2 regions of the Alteromonas sp. I10 genome follow, and region 2 is predicted to be linked to the other one. Evidence: predicted binding sites of a transcription regulator. Region 2 holds the regulator's gene; the other holds the start of a gene.
The links. Region 2 encodes sigma-54, which starts transcription at its own class of promoters, with help from an activator protein. Its sites were predicted from a motif close to GTTGGCACGNNNNTNGNNT; they were not measured.
Positions count from the first base shown of each region.

Region 1: the regulator sigma-54 is predicted to act here: its motif matches at 1,562-1,580, upstream of BZA03_RS02760 (formate/nitrite transporter family protein).

Region 1 is NZ_QJJN01000001.1:628,831-633,048, reverse strand. Features, by position in the region: gene BZA03_RS02765 (DUF3488 and transglutaminase-like domain-containing protein) at 1-1,425, shown strand, start outside; gene BZA03_RS02760 (formate/nitrite transporter family protein) at 1,840-2,688, shown strand; gene BZA03_RS02755 (protein phosphatase 2C domain-containing protein) at 2,815-4,218, shown strand, end outside.
Region 2 is NZ_QJJN01000003.1:244,183-248,400, forward strand. Features, by position in the region: gene lptA (lipopolysaccharide transport periplasmic protein LptA) at 1-111, shown strand, start outside; gene lptB (LPS export ABC transporter ATP-binding protein) at 114-839, shown strand; gene BZA03_RS07940 (RNA polymerase factor sigma-54) at 913-2,394, shown strand; gene hpf (ribosome hibernation promoting factor) at 2,425-2,712, shown strand; gene ptsN (PTS IIA-like nitrogen regulatory protein PtsN) at 2,726-3,169, shown strand; gene rapZ (RNase adapter RapZ) at 3,254-4,099, shown strand; gene BZA03_RS07960 (HPr family phosphocarrier protein) at 4,099-4,218, shown strand, end outside.

The sequences.
Region 1 (4,218 bases), on a different contig from region 2:
TCACTTGCAAGTTCATCTGAATTGGCTTTCAGCGCCACATTTGAAAACGCAGAAGCAGTCCCTGTTGCACCGTCCAGGTATTGGCGCGCTATGACCTTAGAACATTTTGACGGGAAAACCTGGTCTATTAGCAACAAACGCAAACAGGCAGAGCAGCAGTTAGCTTACATGGGCAAGCCAACACCCTTGTCAGCTCTGGCCGAGGAAAATACGCCTCAAGTGATAAGTTATGAATTGATCGTGGAACCCACACAGCAAACGTGGCTGTTTGCGCTAGCGCCTTCGACACCCAACAACCGCGAGAACAGTATTTTCGTAAGAAGTCTTTTTGATTTTACGTTAAGGGCGAATAGCCCAATATCCAGTAAAAAAGCGTTTTATCTGCGCTACTATCCAACTGCTCAAATCACTAGCGGAATAGGAAATTTTGAATCGCAACTAAACCTTCAGGTTTCCATGAATGGCAACCCTCAAGCCAGAGCATGGGGACAGAGACTTGCCAAACAATACTCAAGCGCACAGCAAATAGTTAGCGCAATAATGCGTGAATTTAATCAAGGGGGCTTCCGCTACACCCTATCGCCGAACGCCATGCCTACCGACCCCATCGACCGTTTTTTATTTGAAGAACGCTCAGGTTTTTGTGCCCATTACGCAGGCGCCATGGTGTATGTGCTTCGCGCCGCAGGGGTACCGGCAAGAATGGTGACAGGCTACCAGGGCGGAAGCGCACTTAATGACAATGTGCTTCAAATAAGGCAGTACGATGCACATGCGTGGGTGGAAGCTTTTATTGATGGTGTGTGGATTCGACACGACCCAACGAGTATGGTGGCACCGTCACGCTTAACCTTCGGGCTTGAACGTGCGCTGGAAGAGCTTGGGGAGTCTCGTAAAGCCAGTATTTTGGGCGACCTTAGCAACGCTGCTATTTTTGCAACATTACAAAGCTGGTTTCAACAGCTCGATTACTCGTGGAGTAAATGGGTACTGGGCTTTGACAATACTGCGCAAACCAACATGCTTGAAGAATTACTAGGCTCGCTAACGCCGCAAAAAATGCGAGTTGTATTTCTTTCCGCCATTGGCCTAATTGGGCTTATTTTAGCACTTTATTTTTTACCCAAAACGCATCGCAACACACTATCGCCCTCACACAGAGTTTTACTAAACGCAATAAAATGCGTTGAAGCTAAAACAGGAAAAGAGAGAGGGAATAAAACCTTGTCCGCCTTTATGAGTGAAGTTAACCCTTTGATAAACGAAGATGCTACCAAGGCACTAACACTTCTGTGTGAACTATTTGAGCATGAAAAATACGCACACCGAACACAAGAGACAAAAGTTTATCCAGCCATGAAGCGTCAGTTAAAAATGTTAAAACAGGCATTAAAGTCGGAAATTGTTAAACCGGTTGCACCTTAAACACTCACACTCCCCCCCTTTTTAGTGCAGACTAATTAATAGTGCCTTGGCGCAAGCGTCTATCAACACAGCCATGAATTTATACAAAGCATTGTTTTTAAAAGCAATAAATAACGCATTTACATACATTTTGGTTATTGGCACTTTTTTAGCTTTGTACAAATGGATAACAAAAGTACGAAGGCGCTTATACAAGTATTAGTTGCCAACGGGCTTTAGAGTACAAAGGCGTACACATAACCGACGGTTTATTTGTTAGCTACCACAATGCATGAGTTTCGGACAAAGGCGTCCCCAGTTCTTTCTTACGAGAGCGCTGCGGACGCCTTTTTTTGATCTTCTGGAACGCATTGAAACAGTAAACGCCAACACACAGATGACAACTTATTAATAACGACAACGTGAGGTGAAACCATGGCTTATCTTCTCCCCGCTGAGTTTGCAACCAAGATGGTAGATGCAGGCGAAGCCAAAATTTATATGTCTACACGAGATACTCTAATCCGCGCCTATATGGCAGGTGCAATATTGGCCCTTGCCGCTGTTTTTGCCGTTACCATTGCCGTTCAAACCGGCGTGTTTCTTCTTGGCGCAGTGTTATTCCCAGTGGGCTTTTGTATGCTCTACCTTATGGGGTTTGACCTATTAACCGGCGTGTTTGTACTTACCCCACTCGCTTGGCTTGCACAGCGACCTGGCGTCACGCCAAAACAAATTCTACGAAATTGGGGATTAGTATTTTTAGGTAACTTTGGCGGCGCATTAACCGTGGCCTTTATGATGTCGTTTATTTTTACCATGGGATATAACGTGGATGGCGGTGCCATCGCGACTAAGGTAGCCAGCATTGGCGAAGCTCGTACATTGGGCTACGCAGAACACGGCGTTGCAGGCTGGTTCACCATTTTTATTCGCGGCATGTTGTGTAACTGGATGGTGTCGCTAGGCGTAGTGGGTGCAATGATTTCAACTCACGTTAGCGGAAAAGTACTAGCCATGTGGATGCCAATCATGCTGTTCTTCTTTATGGGTTTTGAGCACTCAGTAGTAAACATGTTCCTTTTCCCATTTGGCCTTATTATGGGCGGCGACTTCTCGGTTATGGACTACTTCATTTGGAACGAGATCCCAACTGCACTTGGAAATCTTGTTGGTGGCCTCGCCTTTACTGGACTAACCCTGTACACCACCCACGTTAAGACGCTACCCAAACGTACTATCCCTGTTGATAAAGCCGCTGCATCGCAAACACTGCCTATTTAATTAAAGCGCTTATCTTAAAGCCATCATGCCTTGTCCCTACAAGACACGTCATGATGGCGTTATCCGTTTCCTTGGAAATAACTAATTGGGCTCATAATTAAATATGCAGGTAAGAAGCAATTAAACATGAATGAGCGAGCCGCGTTAAACGCCCCAATTAACCCACCAGCTAACACGCTCAGTGTAAGTGCATTTTCTACAGCCGGCGTTAAAGCGATAAACCAAGATGCATACGCTTTTCATGTTTCTGATAACCCAGATCAAAGCAGCGTTTTTGTTATCGCCGACGGTGTAAGTAGCAGTACGGTTAGCCAAGTTGCTAGCGACTTTGCTACCAGTCAATTTATTAAACTGTTTAATATGGCGCCGGAACAATGGTCGGTTAAGACGCGCGCTGAAACCATTATTAAAGAGATAAACGCGCTGCTTTACACACGTACGCAAAGAAGTCCCTTCTGCTATACACCAGAAAAAGGTTATGTGTGCACGTTAACAGTGGCGGTGGTAACAGGCAATCACATGGATGTATTTCATGTGGGGGATTGTCAAATTCAGGCTATTTCTAAGAACGCACAGTCGCCTGTCTTACTCACAAAACCTCATCGTCAAGTATCGGAAAGTGAGCCTTCGCAGAGTTATCTTACTAAAGCATTAGGCGTTCAAGCACATATAGACATCGACCACACAACACTCACCCTCAACTCATCGAGCACGTTTTCGATAAGTAGCGACGGGGTTTATGAGTTTGTTTCGCTACCTACCATTCTTATGAAAATCAGTGAGGCCGATACGCTTTCTGAAAACCAAGCTGCGTTGGTAGTACATGAGGCATTTACTAGAGGAAGCGATGACAACCTCACCTTACTTCTCGTAAAGGTTCTTGTAGCTAGCCATGATGGCCTAGACGATCACAGACACCCACTGTATACAGGCGTTTCAACTTCACCTCATTCATCTGAACTTAACAGGCCGTTGGGCGACCAACTTATAAACAATTCTGAGGTTTCTGATGCTGCGATTCATTACTCAAATCAGCAGTCTGATGAACATGTATGCGAAGAGCCTGCTGCCGCAAACTTTAAGACGGGTGATGATGTTGATGGACTGAAGCTAGAACGACAGCTTTATACGTCGGCCCGAAGCCATGTTTTTATTGCCACCAATTCGTCTTGTGAAGCTACGCACAGAAACAGCCCTGTGGTTGTAAAAACACCGGCTACCGACTTTACCCTATCACCAGAAATGGTAAATGGGTTCCTAATAGAGAGCTGGTTTTCGAGACGGATTAATTCGGCACACGTTATTAAAAGCCCAACGTTTACTGATTTGGGTTTACCGTACCCTCCTTCTGCTTTTTACAGCGTAAGTGAATATGTTCAAGGTCAAACGCTAGCTCAATGGGCTGTTGATAATCCTACTCCGCCATTAGAGCAAGTTAGGAATATAATCGAGCAGGTTGGTAAAGGTTTACAGGCAATGCACCGTCAGGGCATTGTTCATAGGGATATACGCCCCGACAATATTATTATT
Region 2 (4,218 bases):
GGCGGCGCAGGTAAGGATGGTGAGGGTCGAGTGACCACAGTATTCACACCTGAGACCATTCGCAAAACTTCGTCTAAGAAAGACAAAAAAGACAACGAGGGCAATGAATAGCAATGGCAACTTTGAGCGCTAAAAATCTTGCTAAGGCTTACAAGTCAAGACAGGTTGTACGAGATGTAAGCCTGTCTGTCTCAACGGGTCAAATTGTTGGTCTTCTTGGCCCAAATGGCGCTGGTAAGACCACCACATTCTACATGATTGTTGGTTTAGTGAATCTGGATAAAGGTAAGATTGAAATCGACGACAATGAGCTAACTCATCAGCCCATGCACGAGCGTGCACGCCGCGGAATTGGCTACCTACCGCAGGAAGCCTCTATTTTCAGAAAGCTCACCGTGCATGAAAATATCATGGCCATTTTGCAAACCCGTAAAGATTTAAATTCACAACAGCAAGAAGAAGAAGCAGATGCGCTACTTGATGAATTTAATATTAACCATATACGTAATAGTACGGGGATGAGTTTGTCAGGGGGCGAACGCCGTCGCGTTGAGATTGCCCGCGCTCTGGCAGCAAAACCGCAATTTATTTTGTTAGACGAACCATTTGCTGGTGTTGATCCAATATCAGTTAATGATATAAAGAAGATAATACAACATCTTCGCGATAGGGGGATTGGAATCCTTATCACGGACCATAACGTACGAGAGACATTGGATGTTTGTGAAAAGGCGTACATTGTGAGTCATGGCGAGCTTATTGCGCAAGGAACGGCGGAACAGGTTTTAAGTAATCAAAAAGTAAGGGATGTATACCTAGGCGAACAATTCAGGCTATAGTTAATGTAACCGAATTGTCATTTTTCAGTTTCGCTCTGGTATATTCAATTTAGAGCATTTAAATAAGACGTAGATGAAACCATCTTTACAGCTAAAATTTAGCCAACAACTTACCATGACACCACAGCTTCAGCAGGCCATTAAACTGCTGCAGCTTTCTACACTTGATCTTCAACAAGAGATCCAAGAAGCGCTCGATTCTAATCCGCTATTAGAAGTTGAAGAAGGTAACGACGAGCCGCAACTAGAAAAGAACAATATCGACAACGATGACAGCGGCTCTGAGGCCACTGCTTCTGCATCTAGTGACACATTAGAAGCCGGCGATGCACTTGAGAAAAACGATCTTCCCGATGAGCTGCCAATCGACAGCACATGGGACGAATACTATTCTGCTTCATCTTCTCCAGCTCCAGGTCCATCCAATGACGACGAGCAAATCTTCCAAGGTGAGACTACTGAAGATATTCAAGAGCACCTTCTTTGGCAAATGCGCCTTACCCATTTCTCGGATACCGATCGCGCAATCGCTACAGCAATCATCGACTCTATTGACGAGTCAGGTTATTTAACCGTTACCCTTGACGATATTTTAGAAGCGGTTAACGATGATGATATGGAAGAGCCGATTGAAATGGACGAAATAGAATGTGTGCTTAAGCGCATTCAGATGTTCGACCCTATTGGTTCTGGCTCTCGCTCTCCACAAGAATGTTTGATGGTGCAATTGCGCCAGTTTTCAGAAGACACACCGTGGCTTGCTGAAGCAAAGCAACTGATTGAAGAGTACTCTGACTTACTGAGCAGCAAAGACTATCGTACGCTTATGCGTAAAAGCCGATTGAAAGAAGATCAGCTACGCGAGGCAATGCGTTTACTGCAAACCTTGAATCCTCGCCCAGGTAGTGCTTTAGTTACTAAAGAGCCTGAGTACGTTATTCCTGATGTCTCAGTAACCAAGAAAAATGGCCGTTGGGTGGTTGAGCTGAACCCCGACAGTCTGCCTAAGTTAAGCGTAAATCAACAATACGCTGCAATGAGTCGCCGTGCCAAGAATAGTAGCGATTCACAATTCATCCGCTCACACATGCAAGAGGCTAAGTGGTTCATAAAGAGCCTTGAATCTCGTAACGAAACCTTAATGAAGGTTGCAAACTGCATTGTGCAGCAGCAAATGGGCTTTTTTGAGCACGGCCCGGAAATGATGAAACCAATGGTGCTAAATGATGTCGCAGAAATGGTAGATATGCACGAATCCACTATTTCGCGAGTGACAACGCAAAAGTACATGCATACGCCACGTGGAATCTTCGAATTGAAGTATTTCTTCTCAAGCCACGTTGCAACAGAGTCTGGTGGTGAATGTTCATCTACAGCGATTCGTGCATTGATCAAGAAATTAGTGGCCGCTGAAAAGCCTAGCAAGCCGCTAAGTGATAGCAAGATTGCTTCATTGTTGGCCGAACAAGGCATTAAAGTTGCCCGGCGAACAATAGCAAAGTACCGGGAATCGTTGTCGATCCCGCCGTCGAACCAACGCAAAAGCCTTATTTAATCGGGCTTAATAATATAAGGAAGACGAAATATGCAAATCAACCTTACTGGTCATCATGTCGAAATCACCGACTCTTTGCGTAATTATGTCGATACGAAGTTCAGCAAACTTGAACGTCACTTTGATCACATTTCTAATGTGCATGTCATCCTGAACGTTGAAAAATTAAATCAAAAAGCCGAAGCGACCGTTCATTTAAGTGGCGCTGAAGTATTCGCATCCTCAGAAAATACCGACATGTATGCGGCGATTGACAGCATGGTTGATAAACTCGACCGGCAGGTAATCAAGCATAAGGAAAAACTGAAAAAACATTAGTAGTTAATTAAGCATGGATATACAAGCCATCGTAAGTCTGGACCGCACCGAGTGTGCGGTTCAGTGTAATAGTAAAAAGCGAATTCTTGAGATCATCGCTGATATCGCTGCCAAGCAAAACGAGAACATTGATCAGGCAACGGTACTCAACAGTTTGATGGCTCGAGAGCGTATGGGTAGTACAGGCATTGGCAATGGTATCGCCCTGCCCCACGGACGCCTACCGGGCCTTGAGAAAGTGATTGCCATTGTTGTAACCAGCACTCCAGCAATCGACTTTGACGCCCTTGACGAGAAACCCGTAGACATCTTTTTTGCGCTACTCGTTCCCGAGGAACAGACCGAAGGACACCTTCAAACGCTGGCCACCGTGGCTGGTAAACTAAGCGACAAAGAAACGATTAAAGCAATACGTCGCGCAACGACAAGCGACGATATTCTATCTGCATTAAGTTAAACATTAAGCGCCTATTAACCGTTTAGTAGGCGCCTAATTCAACAACGCGTATGTGATAAAACCAGAGTATTAGGGAGAAAGTAGGTGAAGCTGATAATAATCAGTGGTCGTTCGGGGTCTGGTAAGTCTGTCGCACTTCGCGCATTGGAAGATTTAGGTTATTACTGTGTTGATAATATCCCGGTAAACTTACTTCCCACCTTAACCCATACAGTTGTTGACGAGTACGATCAGGTTGCGGTAAGTATCGATGTGAGAAACTTACCTAAAAATCCTGACGATTTGGTAGAAATTCTAGACTACCTGCCTTCTTCGTGGTCGATGACCATTGTTTACATTGACGCGAGCGATGATGTACTGGTTAAGCGTTTTAGCGAAACACGTCGTCTTCACCCTCTCGCCAAGCTTAATAAATCGCTTTCAGAAGCCATTAAAGCCGAGTCTGCCCTACTTGCTCCTATTGCTGAACGCGCAGATTTATATTTAGACACAGATAAGCTTACCATTCACCAACTGGCTGAGTTAATTCGAGAGCGTATCCTAGGTAAGAAAAGCTCACGCCTTGTGCTTGTGTTTGAGTCGTTTGGCTTTAAGCACGGTATTCCTAAAGATGCGGATTACGTTTTTGATGCCCGCTTTTTACCTAACCCCCACTGGGAGCCCGACCTTAAACACCTGACCGGATTAGACGCACCAGTAGAAGTATTTTTGGGGTCGCAGCCTGTAGTGACCAAGTTCATTTGGCAAATTCAGAATTTAATAACGACATGGCTGCCTCATTTAGAGCGCAATAACAGAAGTTACGTAACCGTAGCAATTGGCTGTACTGGTGGCCAACACCGTTCGGTTTATATCGCACAGACCCTGTCGAAAACCTTCAGTGAAATACACCCTGATGTACAAATTCGCCATAGAGAGCTGAATCAGTAATGACTATTCAAAAAACGCTAACTATCGTCAATAAGTTAGGGTTGCATGCAAGAGCGGCGACCCAACTGGTTAAACTGGCGAATCAATTCGACGCTAAAATCATCTTAAAAAAAGGCGAT